Regions from separate parts of the Streptomyces sp. NPDC050263 genome, predicted to be linked through region 1. Evidence: riboswitches for the same ligand, from Rfam matches in the RefSeq annotation. Region 1 holds a riboswitch; each other region holds the start of a gene.

Region 1 (3,198 bases):
CCTCCTTACGCGCCGCCTGCTATCGCGGCGATGTAATCCGATGAGTCCCCGGGCGAAAGGGCATGCGCCCGAAGGGCGTTGAAGGCCTCGGTGTAGGCCTCGAGGTGTTCTTTCCGTTCCAGATAGAGGCTACTCGTCAAGTGGTCGAGAACAACCACATCCAGATCAGAAGTGCGCGAAAATGAGAAGATAACGAAAGGTCCGGTTACGCCGATATGCGCCCCGGCGGCGAACGGAAGGACCTGTAGCCGCACTTGGGGCAGTCGGGCGGCCTCCACGAGCCGGCCGAGCTGTTGCGCCATCACCTCGGGGCCGCCCACCTCCCGCCGCAGCACCGCCTCGTCCAGCACCGCGTTCAGCTCCAGCGGCGGCTGCGCGCGCAGCACGTCCTGCCGGGCCAGTCGCACCGCGACCAGCGTGTCGAGCTGCTCCTCCGTGACGCCCTCCACCGCGGCCCTGGTCACCGCGCGGGCGTACTCGGGAGTCTGCAACAGCCCCGGTACCACACTTGTCTCCAGCGTGCGCATCGCGCTCGCCTGGGATTCCAGGCTGATGAAGTCCCGGTAGGTGGGCGGCAGCACCCCGCGGTAGGCGTGCCACCAGTGGTCCCGGCCGCCGCTGCCGTCGGCGCCGGCCAACGCCAGCATCAGCTCCCGCAGTTGCGGATCGGCCACCCCGTAGGCGTCGAGGAGTAACCGCACATCGGCCGGTTTTGACCCACTGGTGCCCGTCTCGATGCGGCTCACCTTGGACTGGTGCCAGCCCACGAGCCGGGCGGCCTCACCACTGGTGAGGCCCGCATGGGCGCGCAGATTGCGCAGTTCGGCGCCCAGCTTCCGGCGGCGTACCGCGGGTCCGTGCTGCACGGGCTCCTCCTTACTCCTTACGGGCCGTCCAAATACGCTCTGCCGTCGCAGAGTTCACCGCATTGAGCGACAGATATATGCATATCTTGGTGGATCGCCACCCGTGACCGGCGCGGTAATGGCAGTCTGGCGAAGAAGCACCAGTCCGGGACCGTACTCGAACCTTCCGCTCCGTGTCGGACCCCGGTCCCATGGGAAAGGGACGACGTCGCCATGGCAGATCACCTGGAAGCATCCGTCATTCTGCCGAGCGATCCCGCCTCGGTCTCCACAGCCCGCGGTTTCGTGGCCGGCACCCTCGGAGAATGGGGTCTGCCGGCGGACACGGAGACGGCCGACGCCATCTTGCTGATCGTCTCGGAACTCACCACCAACGCCGTACAGCACACCTTCGGTCAGTCACCCACCTTCACGGTGGACCTCGTCCTCGACCGTGACGAACACTTGCGCATCGGTGTCACCGACAGCCACCCGCGTTTCCCCAAACGACTGCCGGCCGCCGTCCAGCAGGACAACGGCCGAGGCATGGTGATCATTCGCTGGCTGACCGCGGAGTGCGGCGGCAAGCTCAGAGTGCGGCCCACCCGGGAGGGCGGCAAGACGGTCACCGTCGAACTCCCGTGGACGTCCGCGGCGGCGGAGCCGGTGGCCGGAGCCCTGGCGGCACAAGCCCCGGCGGAGGGCGAGATCCCGGGGCGATGACGGCGCGTCCGGACGCCGCCACCGCCTCGGACAGGTCCTTAGCGGACCCGGCCGTACCAGACGCTCTTGGTCCAGATCTTCTGCAGTTTCACCACGTCTCCGGTCTTCGGCGAGTGCCAGATCTTGCCGTTGCCCGCGTAGATCCCGACGTGGTACACGTTCGAACCCGAGTGGAAGAAGACCAGGTCGCCTGCCTTGCGGCTCGACGCCGAGATGTGCTTGGTCTTGTTGTACTGCTGTGCCGCCGTACGCGGCAGGCTCTTGCCCGCCTTCTTGTACGAGTACAGCGTGAGCCCCGAGCAGTCGAACCTCTTCGGTCCGGTGGCCCCGTACTTGTACGGTGCGCCCTTCTTGGAGGCCGCGATCTGGAGCGCCTTCGTCGCCGGTGTGGCGGCCGCGGCGTCCGAGGCGAGCCCCGGGACCACGATCGTGCCGCCCACAGCGGCGATGGCGAACGCCGAGGCCGTACCGGCCCGGACCATGAGCGACGGGACACGATTGAGCGCAGTCATGCGCAACCCTTCGTCAGCCGCCTGTGAAGGATGACCTGTCGGATTCGGGCTGACAAAGTTGCCCGGCCGCAACTGCGGCTTCACCCCAAGGGCTGCTCGGCCCGGCGCCTCCCATGCGGAGACGATCGTTCCGGCGACCCGTCGTGCCTGGGTCCTCCACTCCTGCCGATGCACTTCTGTCGACCGGGCATCCGGGCGGCGGCAGGACTCGGCGTCCGCCCGGACCGCCCCGCCGCTTGTGGCGGGGGCTTGTCGTCAGTCAGGGATCTTGGCTCACTCATGTCCGAAAAACCCAACGGAACCGGGGATTTGTGGGGTTACTCACCACTCACCCGTTCGGGTGGACACCCTGATGGCCGATCAGCTGTCAAGGACGCCAAAGGGCCCCGGACCAGCGACGGAGCCTTTTGTTCCGCCCGAAAAGAACGCTTTTGCGCAACTCCGGCGAGCCCGAAAAGCAACGGCCGCTACGCCGAACGGGGGTAACCCGTCCGGTCCGTTTCAACTCCGGTCCGGACGTCTCGTTCGGGGCGCGCGCCGCCCGGACCGGAGCGCGGCCCGCGTCGGCTGCCGGGCCGGACGCCGGGTCAACTGTCGGAGAGCGGAGGCACCGTGACGCGCGCCGTCCGGCGCTCCCCGTCCAGGACGCGCAGCGCCCGCGCGAGGGTCGGCGCGTGCAGCTCGCTCTCGCCCCGCTGGTGCATCAGCGTCAGCGCGTCGCGCAGCGCGGTCGCCTTGGCCACCAGCGCCTGGGCCGCGCGCAGTCCGCGGTAGGTGTCCCCGTGGTGGGCGGGGTTGATCCGGCCGAGCAGGTCGACCACGTCCAGGTAACCGTCGATCAACTCGGCCTCTGCGTGCGTCAGGGCGGGCAGCGGCGGAAGTTCGGGCACCATCGGCGGCTCACCTCCCGCCCTGCGTGCCGGCCGCGGGCCTGCGGCTCGGGATGATGGCGTCCACCAGGCCGTACTCCAGGGCCTCCGGGGCGGTGAGGATCTTGTCCCGCTCGATGTCCGCGGTCACCTGCTCCGGCGTCCGCCCGGTGTGCCGGACGAGCATCTCCTCCAGGCTCGCCCGGATGCGGGCCAGCTCCTCGGCCCGGATCGCGAGATCGCTGGTCT
Region 2 (3,198 bases), on a different contig from region 1:
TCCTGGCCCAGCCTGACGAGACCGCGCAGCACCTTCAGATGGGCCTCGGTGCGGCGCTGGGCGGCCCGGGAGGCGCCGAGCGGCTCCAGCAGCATGCGCATCTCCAGCAGGTCCGCGGCCTCCTGCTCGGTCGGCTCGGCGACGCACGCGCCCGCGTGCCGCCGCGTGACGACGAAGCCCTCCGCCTCCAGCGTGCGCAGCGCCTCCCGGACGGGCACACGGGAGACGCCGTAGCGGCGGGCGAGGAGTTCCTCCGTGAGGCGGCTGCCGCGCTCGTAGACACCCGAGACGATGTCGTCCCGGATGGCCGTGCACACCGAGTGCGCCGGAATACGCATGACGGACCTCCGCCTTAATCCCCGTGAAACGTCGATGATTGACGTGTGTTCCGTGACTCTATTGCAATCAGCGGGAATTTCCGATGGCGGGCTGGAATCCGTGGATATTTTTTGGACAGCGGGATCTCGAAAACGACGAAAGCCCCGGCCGGGAGGGCCGGGGCCGAACGATCTGTCGCCGTGCGTCGTCAGACGTTCACGCCGTGCTTGCGGAGATAGGCGACCGGGTCGATGTCCGAGCCGTACTCGGCGGTGGTGCGGGCCTCGAAGTGCAGATGCGGGCCGGTGACGTTGCCGGTCGCGCCGGAGAGGGCGATCCGCTGGCCCGGGGTGACCTGCTGGCCCACCGACACCTCGATGGACGACAGGTGACCGTACTGGGTGTACGTCCCGTCGTTCATCTTGATCACGACCTGGTAGCCGTAGGACCCGGCCCAGCCGGCCTCGACGACGGTGCCCAGGCCGACCGCGTGCACCGTGGTGCCGCTGGAGGCGTGGAAGTCGATGCCGGTGTGGCTGCCGGAGGACCACAGGGAGCTGCTGGCCTGGTAGCCGGTGGACACGTAGGACCCGGTGATCGGCAGCACGAAAGCGTTGAGGCGCTTGCGCTCGGCCTCGCGGGCGGCACGCACGCGTGCCTCACGCTCCTCCACGGCCTTCTTGGCGGCGGCCTCGCGGGCGGCCTCCTCGAAGGCGGCCTGCTTCTGCACCGCGACCTGGTCGTCGAGCTGCTCGGCGACGGACTCGCCGACCGTGACGACGGGGATCAGCCCGGTCTGCTCGGGCGTGGGCTCGGCGGCGAAGGCCGGAGTGGAGGCGACGGTGGCCATGACACCGGTGGTGGTGAGCGCCGCGACGCCCGCCGCGCGAACGGTGGTCCGTTGCATCCGGCTGGGCCGACGGTGCTTCCCGGTGGCGCAGGTGATCGCCATGAAGTTGGGGGTGTCCTTTCCTTCCCTCTCGCCTACCGGGTTAGCTGACGGGTTCGGAGCAGGAAGGTCTCCTACGGACCCCCTCGCGACTCGCGCGGGCGTCCGATTCACCCCAGGGACTTCTGGGCCCCTCCAGCCGCGAAGGTGGCGACAGGAGGGAGGGTCCCCGGCTCCCCTGGCTCGCGCCGTACGGGGACTCGGCGATGACTGTCCGGTGCCGCGGCTGCGGCGCACTGCCTGACGGACAGCCCGCACGAAGCTAAGCGGGGCGGGTTTCAATCCTCAAACGAATCCCGGTTTTTGTAGCGCATCCCACAGGGCAGACAGGCAACCTCCGCCCCAATTCGGACATCTAGCGGCCCTGGTGACGCTTCCGTCGACCAGGGCCCCTACACGCGCGTGCCGTTGCCGCGGACTGCTCGGCGGCCGGCTCTTCGGCCTACTCCGCGGACACCACCTTCACCTCGCCGATGCCGAGGGCCTCGACCGGTGCCTTGATCTGGGCCGCGTCGCCCACCAGGACGGTCACCAACCGGTCCACCGGGAAGGCGTTCACGGCCGCCGCGGTGGCCTCCACCGTGCCGGTCGCGGCGAGCTGCTGGTACAGCGTCGCCTGGAAGTCGTCGGGCAGGTGCTGCTCGACCTGGTCGGCCAGCGTGCCCGCGACGGCCGCCGCGGTCTCGAACTTCAGCGGCGCCACCCCGACCAGGTTCTGCACGGCGACGTCACGCTCGGCGTCGGTCAGCCCCTCGGCGGCGAGGGTGCGCAGCACCTTCCAGAGGTCCTCGAGCGCGGGACCGGTGTTCGGGGTGTCCACGGAGCCGCTGATGGCGAGCATCGCGGCGCCGGAGCCGTCCGGAGCGGACCGCAGGACCTGTCCGAAGGCGCGGACGCCGTAGGTGTAGCCCTTCTCCTCGCGCAGGACGCGGTCCAGACGGGAGGTGAGAGTGCCGCCGAGGCAGTACGTGCCGAGCACCTGAGCGGGCCACACGCGGTCGTGCCGGTCGGCGCCGATACGGCCGAGCAGCAGCTGCGTCTGGACGGCGCCGGGGCGGTCCACGATGACGACCCGGCCGGTGTCGTCGGCGGTCACCGGCGGCACGGGCCGCGGCTGGGCCGAGGAGCCCGTCCAGGCGCCCAGGGTGTCGCTGAGCAGCGCGTCCAGGTCGACGCCGGTGAGGTCGCCGACGACCACGGCGGTGGCCGTGGCGGGGCGGACGTGCTTCTCGTGGAAGGCGCGTACCGCCGCGGAGTCGATCTTCTCGACCGTCTCCGCCGTGCCCTGGCGCGGGCGGGACATGCGCGCGGTGGCCGGGAACAGCTCCTTGGAGAGCTCCTTGGCCGCGCGCCGGGAGGGGTTGGCCAGCTCGTGCGGGATTTCGTCCAGCCGGTTGCGGACGAGGCGCTCGACCTCGCTGTCGGCGAACGCGGGCGCCCGCAGCGCGTCGGCGAGGAGGCCGAGGCCCTTGGGCAGGCGCGAGGCCGGCACTTCGAGGCTCAGCCGGACGCCGGGGTGGTCGGCGTGCGCGTCCAAGGTGGCGCCGCAGCGCTCCAGTTCGGCGGCGAACTCCTCGGCGGAGTGCTTGTCGGTGCCCTCGGAGAACGCGCGCGCCATGATCGTGGCGACGCCGTCGAGGTCGGCCGGTTCGGCGTCCAGCGGGGCGTCGAGGAGGATCTCGACGGCGACGACCTGCTGGCCGGGGCGGTGGCAGTGCAGGACCGTCAGGCCGTTGGCCAGCGCGGCGCGCTCAGGCGCCGGGAACGCCCACGGCTTGGCCTCGCCCGCCCGGGGCTGGGGGTGGAAGTCCATCGTGGCGAGCTCGGTCACCGGGCCGCCTCCTCGTTCTCGTCCTGGTCGGCGGGGGCTTCGGCGGCGGTCGGCTCGTAGACGAGCACCGCGCGGTTGTCGGGGCGCAGGCGGGCCTTGG
Region 3 (3,198 bases), on a different contig from region 1:
GTCGACGCCATCCTCATCGGCGCCGGCACGATCCGCGCCGACAACCCGCGGCTCCTCGTGAACTCCCCCGAGCGCCGCGCCGCCCGGGTCGCCGCCGGGCTTCCCCCGTACCCCCTCAAGGTCACCGTCAGCGGCTCCGGCGACCTCGATCCCGCCGCGAACTTCTGGCACACCGGCGGCGAGAAGGTCGTGTACACGACGGAGAAGGGCGCCGAGCGGGCCCGCGCGCTCGGCATCGCCGCGGACGTCGTCGCGCTCGGCCCCGAACTGGACTGGCGCCGCCTCCTCGAACACCTCCACGACGTGCGCGGCGTGCGGCGGCTCATGGTCGAGGGCGGCGGAATCATCCACACCCAGTTGCTCCGGCAGGGCCTCGCCGACGAACTCCAGCTCGTCCTCGCCCCGCTCTTCGTGGGCGACCCGGACGCGCCCCGCCTCTTCGGGCCGGGCGGCTACCAGGGCGGCCGCCTGCGCCTGCTGGAGACGCGGCGCATCGAGGACGTCGTCCTGCACCGCTACGAGCCCACCGCCCCCGGGGCCGGACCGCTGCCCGTCGCCGCCGACCGGCACTGGCTGGCCCTCGCCTGCGAGCTGGCGGCCGACTGTCCGCCGTCGGTGACCGCCTTCAGCGTCGGCGCGGTGATCGTCGCCGCCGACGGCACGGAACTCGCGCGCGGTCACTCCCGAGAGGCCGGCGACCCGGTCGTGCACGCCGAGGAGGCGGCCCTCGGGAAGCTCGACCCGGCCGACCCCCGGCTGCCCACGGCCACCGTCTACAGCAGCCTCGAACCGTGCGCCCGCCGCTCCTCGCGCCCGGCGCCCTGCGCCCGTCTCATCCTCGACGCGGGAGTGCGCCGGGTGGTCACGGCCTGGCGTGAGCCGGACACCTTCGTGACGGAGGCGGACGGCACCGGACTGCTGACGGCCGAGGGCGTCGACGTCCTCGTACTCCCGGAGTACGAGGAGCGGGCGAAGGCCCCGAACCGCCACCTCCTGTGACCCCCTGCGCAACCGTGGTGTTTGCGGCCCCGCTGATGGCGTACAGTTGTGTTCAACGGCGCGGGGTGGAGCAGCTCGGTAGCTCGCTGGGCTCATAACCCAGAGGTCGCAGGTTCAAATCCTGTCCCCGCTACTGAAGGCCGAGGGCCGGAATCCAGAACATGGATTCCGGCCCTCGGTGTTTTTCCCGGTTTCCTCCGGCAGGGCGGTCGTCGCGGTCGTCACTGCAGGTGAGCGCGTGATCCCCCTCCGCGCAGCGGCTGACGTCCTGTCAATGCCTGTGTAATTGCTGAGCCCGGCCAACTCGCCCGTTTTTCACCGGTCATGGGTCGAAAGTCCAGGCCGGAAATGTTGTTGATCAAGCAGAAGAGCTTGGAATCCCGACCCCGGGTCTATTAACGTTCGATAACGCAGCGCGGTCGTCCCAGCCGGCACAAGAGTCGGCTCCGTGCGCACTGCCGAATCCCGCAAGGGAACCGGGGAACCACCACCTTGGGGTGAATCTCGCGGAAGCCGTCGTGAGCTCGCAGAGCCCACGACCGGTTTACGCGCGTAGGAGACCTTCCCGCTCCGAACCCGTCAGCTAACCCGGTAGGCGACGGAAGGAAAGGAGTACGCCCGCGTGGCGTCCAACCGGCCTGCCCCAGAAGCCCCGTTCGTGCCGAGCCAGCGGTCCGCAGAGACCTTGGCCTACGGCAGCGTCCGCACCGACGAGGGCCCCTGGGAGGAGTGGAACCCCACCGCGGATTCCATTCGCCCGGTACGCGGCAAGCACCGCGTCGCCAAGCAGCGCGGCGGCGGGTTCGCCCGCAGCTCCACCGTCCTCGGCGTCGGCGTCATAGCCGCCGTCAGCGCGGGCGGCATGGCCAGCGCCAACACCGGCAAGGCCCCGGTCTCCATCTCCATGCCGGACCTGCCCAACGTGGGCTCCCTCATCTCCGACGACGAGCCGGCCGAGGACGCCGCGCCCGCCCTCGCCAACTTCGGGTCCGAGGCGCCCGCCACCGACACCGGCGAGAGCGCCACCGACGCCGGCGAGGCCCTGCGCAGCCGGATCATGGCGCAGGCCGAGTCGCAGCAGACCCAGCTCGAGACCAAGGCGGCAGCGGCCGCCGCTGCCGCCGCGGCCAAGGCCCAGGCCGACGCCGTCGCCAAGGCCGAGAAGGAGGCGGAGGCCAAGGCCTCCGCCGCGAAGAAGAAGGCCGCCGACGAGGCCGCCAAGAAGGCCGAGGCCGCGCGCCTGGCCGAACTGGCCACGCAGTACACGCTGCCGACCTCCTCGTACACGATCACCTCGACCTTCGGTCAGGCCGGTTCCCTCTGGTCCTCCGGCTACCACACGGGCCTCGACTTCGCCGCGCCCACCGGCACGCTCATCAAGGCCGTCCACAGCGGCACCGTCACCGAGGCGGGCTGGGCCGGTTCCTACGGCTACCGCACCATCCTCACGCTGGACGACGGCACCGAGGTCTGGTTCTGCCACCAGTCGTCGATCAGCGTCAGTGTCGGCCAGAAGGTCGGCACCGGTGACGTGATCGGCCGCGTCGGCGCCACCGGCAACGTCACCGGGGCCCACCTCCACCTCGAGGTCCACCCGGACGGCGGCTCCGACGGCATCGACCCGGCGGCCTGGCTGCGCAGCAAGGGCCTCAACCCCTGAGACCTCCCGGCCCCCGGCCGGCTCCCGACCCGACTTCCTACAGCCCTGACGGCCACCCCCGACGTCAGGGCTGTAGGGCGTTCGAAACTTATCGGTAGGGGTTGGGGGCGGGGTACGGCCCTGCGGGATACCCGTACGCCGGCCCTGCCGGGTACCCGGGGTGGTGCCCCTGGGGGTGCCCGTACGACCCGTACGACGACCCGTGGGCCCCGTACATCGGCCAGGGCGGCGCAGCCATCCGTACGGGTACCGGAGGGGCCGTCATCCGGGCCGCGTGGTCCAGCGCGGGCCGGGCGACGTCCTTCCGGCGCCACAGCTCGTTCAGCAGCTCCCGTTCCCGGAGGACGAAGTCGGCGTCTCCCCGCCCCCGCCGGCCGCGATGCCGCAGGAAGGCGAGGGACGTCGCGTACGCCTCGTACCGCGCCACCTCCCGCGCCGCCGGCCGGCCCAGGTGGCGTCCGGCGTATCCGCGGGCCAGCCGCCGGGCCCGCATCGAGCCGAGTGCGAACGGCTCGGCCGGGGTGAGCCAGCCGGCCGCC
Region 4 (3,198 bases), on a different contig from region 1:
ACGCCCGCATCAGTTCGTCGGCGTTCAGCCCGAGGCCCGGGGCCAGCACCGCGCCTTGTGCGTCCGAGACGCCGTACGCGAGGGCCTGGCCGCGGCCGAGCCTGTTTTGCTCATGGGGCAGGAAGCCGACCGGCTCGCGCCCCTCATACACCACCCCCACACGTGCGCGTGGCCGTACGAGGCCCACGGCGTCGGTGAACTCCGGTTCCATGAAGGGGTTTCGCGGAAGCGTCGACGCGGCGCGCAGCGCGCGCCACCGCTCCCTCTCCCCCTCGCCGAGGTCCTGCGGCCTCAGCACACGAATGCGCCCACTGCTCAACCTGACCCCCCGATCAAGTCCCCCCTGGACACCTGGACGGTACCGCTCCACCAGGGCGTCGCGGTAGGTAGCGTCCCATGTTGTTGCCAACTGGTGCAGAGGCCTTTAACCGTCCGCTACCCGGCAACGCGCCAGAAAGCCGTTTCTTTTAAAGGGGAGTTGACAGAACAGGGCAGGACCTGGGCGTCGTTCGGTTTGCGTCGAACCCGAGGGGTGCGGGATCCGTATTCTCTGATCATGGCCGCACCCCTCGCATATGCCGCGCGCACCGCGTACGCCCTGATCGCCACCGACCTGGACGGAACGCTGCTCCGCGGCGACGACACCTTCTCCGACCGGTCGCTCGACGCGCTCGCGCGGGTGGCGGCCGCCGGCGCACGCCACCTGGTGGTGACGGGACGGCCCGCGCCCCGCGTGCGGCCGCTGCTCGACCGTCTGCACAGCAGAGGGCTCGCGGTGTGCGGACAGGGCGCGCAGTTGTACGACGCCGGCGCGGACCGACTGCTGTGGTCGGTCACCCTGGACCGGGAGCTGGCGGAGACCGCGCTGGGCAAGATCGAGGCGGAGGTCGGGCAGCTGTACGCGGCCGTGGACCAGGACGGCGTCGACGGGCTGACGCTCATCGAGCCGGGCTATCTGATGCCGCACCCGACGCTGCCCGCGCTGCGCGTCGGCCGGCGGGACGACCTGTGGTGCGAGCCGATCAGCAAGGTGCTGCTGCGCCATCCCACCCTGTCCGACGACGAGTTGGCTTCGACGGCCCGCTCGGTGGTCGGCTCGCTCGCCACCGTCACCATGTCGGGGCCGGGCACGGTCGAGCTCCAGCCCTGCGGGATCACCAAGGCGACGGGCCTGGCCCTGGCCGCCGAACACCTCGGTCTGCGGCCCGAGGACACCGTCGCGTTCGGGGACATGCCCAACGACATCCCGATGTTCGACTGGGCCGCGCACGGTGTCGCCATGGCCAACGCCCACCCCGAGCTCAAGGCCGTGGCCGACGAAGTGACGACGTCGAACGAGGACGACGGCGTGGCCGTCGTCCTCGAACGAATGTTCCCGTAAGTCGGGGTGTCGCTATGCGTCCGCAGGTGAACGGTGCTGTCAGTACGCGCCGAACACGTTGTCGATCGAGCCGTAGCGCGCGGCCGCGTAGTTGCAGGCGGCGGTGATGTTGGCGACCGGGTCGTAGGAGTTCCACGAGGTGCCGGAGACGTGGTAGGCGCGGAAGGTCGGGTCGATGACCTGGAGCAGCCCCTTGGACGGGATGCCCGCAGCCGCGTTGGAGTCCCAGAGGTTGATGGCGTAGGGGTTGCCGGAGGACTCACGGATGACGTTGCGGTAGATGCCGTTGTACGTCCCCGGGATGCCGTGCTGCGCCATGACGTGGAGCGAGGCGCGGATCCAGCCGTCGAGGTTGTTGGCGTAGCCGAGGCTGGTGGCGGTGACGACGGTCGGCGTCGCCGCGGAGGCGGTGGCGGAGCCGAGGATCGGGAGGGCGAGCACGGCCGCGCCGGTGGCGGCGACGGCGATCGTGCGGGCGAGACGGGTGCGGCGGGTGCGGCGCGGCTGAGCGGCAGCGGACATGACGAAGTTCCTCTCCGGCGCCTGCGAGGTGAGCTGTCGGGTTCGGGCGGGAGCTGCCCGGCCACGTCCTGACGGACGCGACTTCACCCCAAGCCGTACCGATGTGTCCAAAACATCCTGAAAATCCAAGACGTCCGGAAATTCGGTTCGGCGGCCTACCTGGTTCCCCCGCTCCTGCCGTGCGGTTCTCGATGGGTGTTCCGGGCGGCGGCAGGATTCGGCGTCCGCCCGACAGGCCGGGAACGTATGCGAGAGCACATGTCCGGAACAAGTGGCAGATTCACAGATCACCCCTATTGACCTTGGTCTGTGACCTATGGGGTGCTTGATCCTTTGTGGGTGCAAAGCCCCAACTTGCTTGAGGTGTGCGGGGAAACGGCGCACGGCGTGCGGGTGTCGGCCGGGCGTCGGGAGTGAGCCAAGTCACCAGCAATCACAAGAGTGGCGAATCGGGCATTCACCTCAACTCGTATTTAAAGGAAGGGCAAAAGGATGGGATTGGAATTAGTCCGATTTGCCCTGCCGTGCTGGGGTTGGCCGGATTGCTCGGACGGCCCGGCGGCAGGGGTGCGGCGCGCCGGCGTGATGCGCGGGCCCGTGTGTGGTGGGAAGTGGCGGGAAATGGTCCCGGGATGTGCCGACGCCACCCGGCGGGCATGAATCACTACTACCTGGTAACTCGATAGGAGTTCGTTCATATGGGCTGATCAGAAACATAACGGGCCGGATCCGGCGTGGCTCGGCCGGGCGGGACGCCCCTCCGGCGGGCCCATTCGAGCCTGCGTGACGTGGGGGCTATCGGTGATCGAAACGTGACCGGATACGCTGACTTGAGTGATGGCAGCGACCTATCGACAAACCGCGTAACCGCCAGTGGACACCAGCAGACAGGAGACCCCTCGTGACCGTCGTCGGGCCGTTCGGGCTGAGCGTGCGGGACCAGGCTCTGGAAGCCGATGTCCAGGCCGGATTGGCGGCTGTCGAGGAAGGCTTGCTCGAGGCCACCAAGAGTGAGGTCCCGTTCATCACGGAGGCCGCCCAGCACCTCGTACGGGCGGGCGGGAAGCGGTTCCGGCCGCTGCTCGTGGTGCTCGCCTCGCAGTTCGGGGACCCGTACGCGCCGGGGATCGTGCCGTCGGCCGTGGTCGTGGAGCTCACCCATCTGGCCACGCTGTACCACGACGACGTGATGGACGAGGCCGCCGTGCGGCGCGGGGTGCCCAGCGCGAACGCCCGCTGGGGCAACTCCGTCGCCGTCCTCACGGGTGACTTCCTCTTCGCGCGCGCCTCGCACA

The links. Region 1 has a riboswitch for cyclic di-AMP ahead of AB0J04_RS43505 (C40 family peptidase). Riboswitches for the same ligand answer to the same signal wherever they lie in the genome.
Positions count from the first base shown of each region.
Region 2: another riboswitch for cyclic di-AMP. It lies ahead of AB0J04_RS08225 (M23 family metallopeptidase); the one in region 1 lies ahead of AB0J04_RS43505 (C40 family peptidase).
Region 3: another riboswitch for cyclic di-AMP. It lies ahead of AB0J04_RS06030 (M23 family metallopeptidase); the one in region 1 lies ahead of AB0J04_RS43505 (C40 family peptidase).
Region 4: another riboswitch for cyclic di-AMP. It lies ahead of AB0J04_RS15235 (transglycosylase SLT domain-containing protein); the one in region 1 lies ahead of AB0J04_RS43505 (C40 family peptidase).

Region 1 covers NZ_JBFAKW010000195.1:4,119-7,316, reverse strand. The annotation lists gene AB0J04_RS43515 (helix-turn-helix transcriptional regulator) at 6-866, opposite strand; gene AB0J04_RS43510 (ATP-binding protein) at 1,080-1,568, shown strand; gene AB0J04_RS43505 (C40 family peptidase) at 1,607-2,080, opposite strand; cyclic di-AMP (ydaO/yuaA leader) riboswitch at 2,084-2,288, opposite strand; gene AB0J04_RS43500 (hypothetical protein) at 2,668-2,973, opposite strand; gene AB0J04_RS43495 (ATP-dependent Clp protease proteolytic subunit) at 2,981-3,198, opposite strand, start outside.
Region 2 covers NZ_JBFAKW010000012.1:84,839-88,036, forward strand. The annotation lists gene AB0J04_RS08220 (GntR family transcriptional regulator) at 1-338, opposite strand, end outside; gene AB0J04_RS08225 (M23 family metallopeptidase) at 527-1,270, opposite strand; cyclic di-AMP (ydaO/yuaA leader) riboswitch at 1,285-1,483, opposite strand; gene AB0J04_RS08230 (pitrilysin family protein) at 1,710-3,098, opposite strand; gene AB0J04_RS08235 (pitrilysin family protein) at 3,095-3,198, opposite strand, start outside.
Region 3 covers NZ_JBFAKW010000009.1:21,934-25,131, reverse strand. The annotation lists gene AB0J04_RS06040 (dihydrofolate reductase family protein) at 1-999, shown strand, start outside; tRNA gene AB0J04_RS06035 (tRNA-Met) at 1,059-1,132, shown strand; cyclic di-AMP (ydaO/yuaA leader) riboswitch at 1,446-1,614, shown strand; gene AB0J04_RS06030 (M23 family metallopeptidase) at 1,622-2,659, shown strand; gene AB0J04_RS06025 (PrsW family intramembrane metalloprotease) at 2,748-3,198, opposite strand, start outside.
Region 4 covers NZ_JBFAKW010000027.1:45,702-48,899, reverse strand. The annotation lists gene AB0J04_RS15245 (GNAT family N-acetyltransferase) at 1-298, opposite strand, end outside; gene AB0J04_RS15240 (HAD family hydrolase) at 557-1,381, shown strand; gene AB0J04_RS15235 (transglycosylase SLT domain-containing protein) at 1,421-1,903, opposite strand; cyclic di-AMP (ydaO/yuaA leader) riboswitch at 1,909-2,136, opposite strand; gene AB0J04_RS15230 (polyprenyl synthetase family protein) at 2,805-3,198, shown strand, end outside.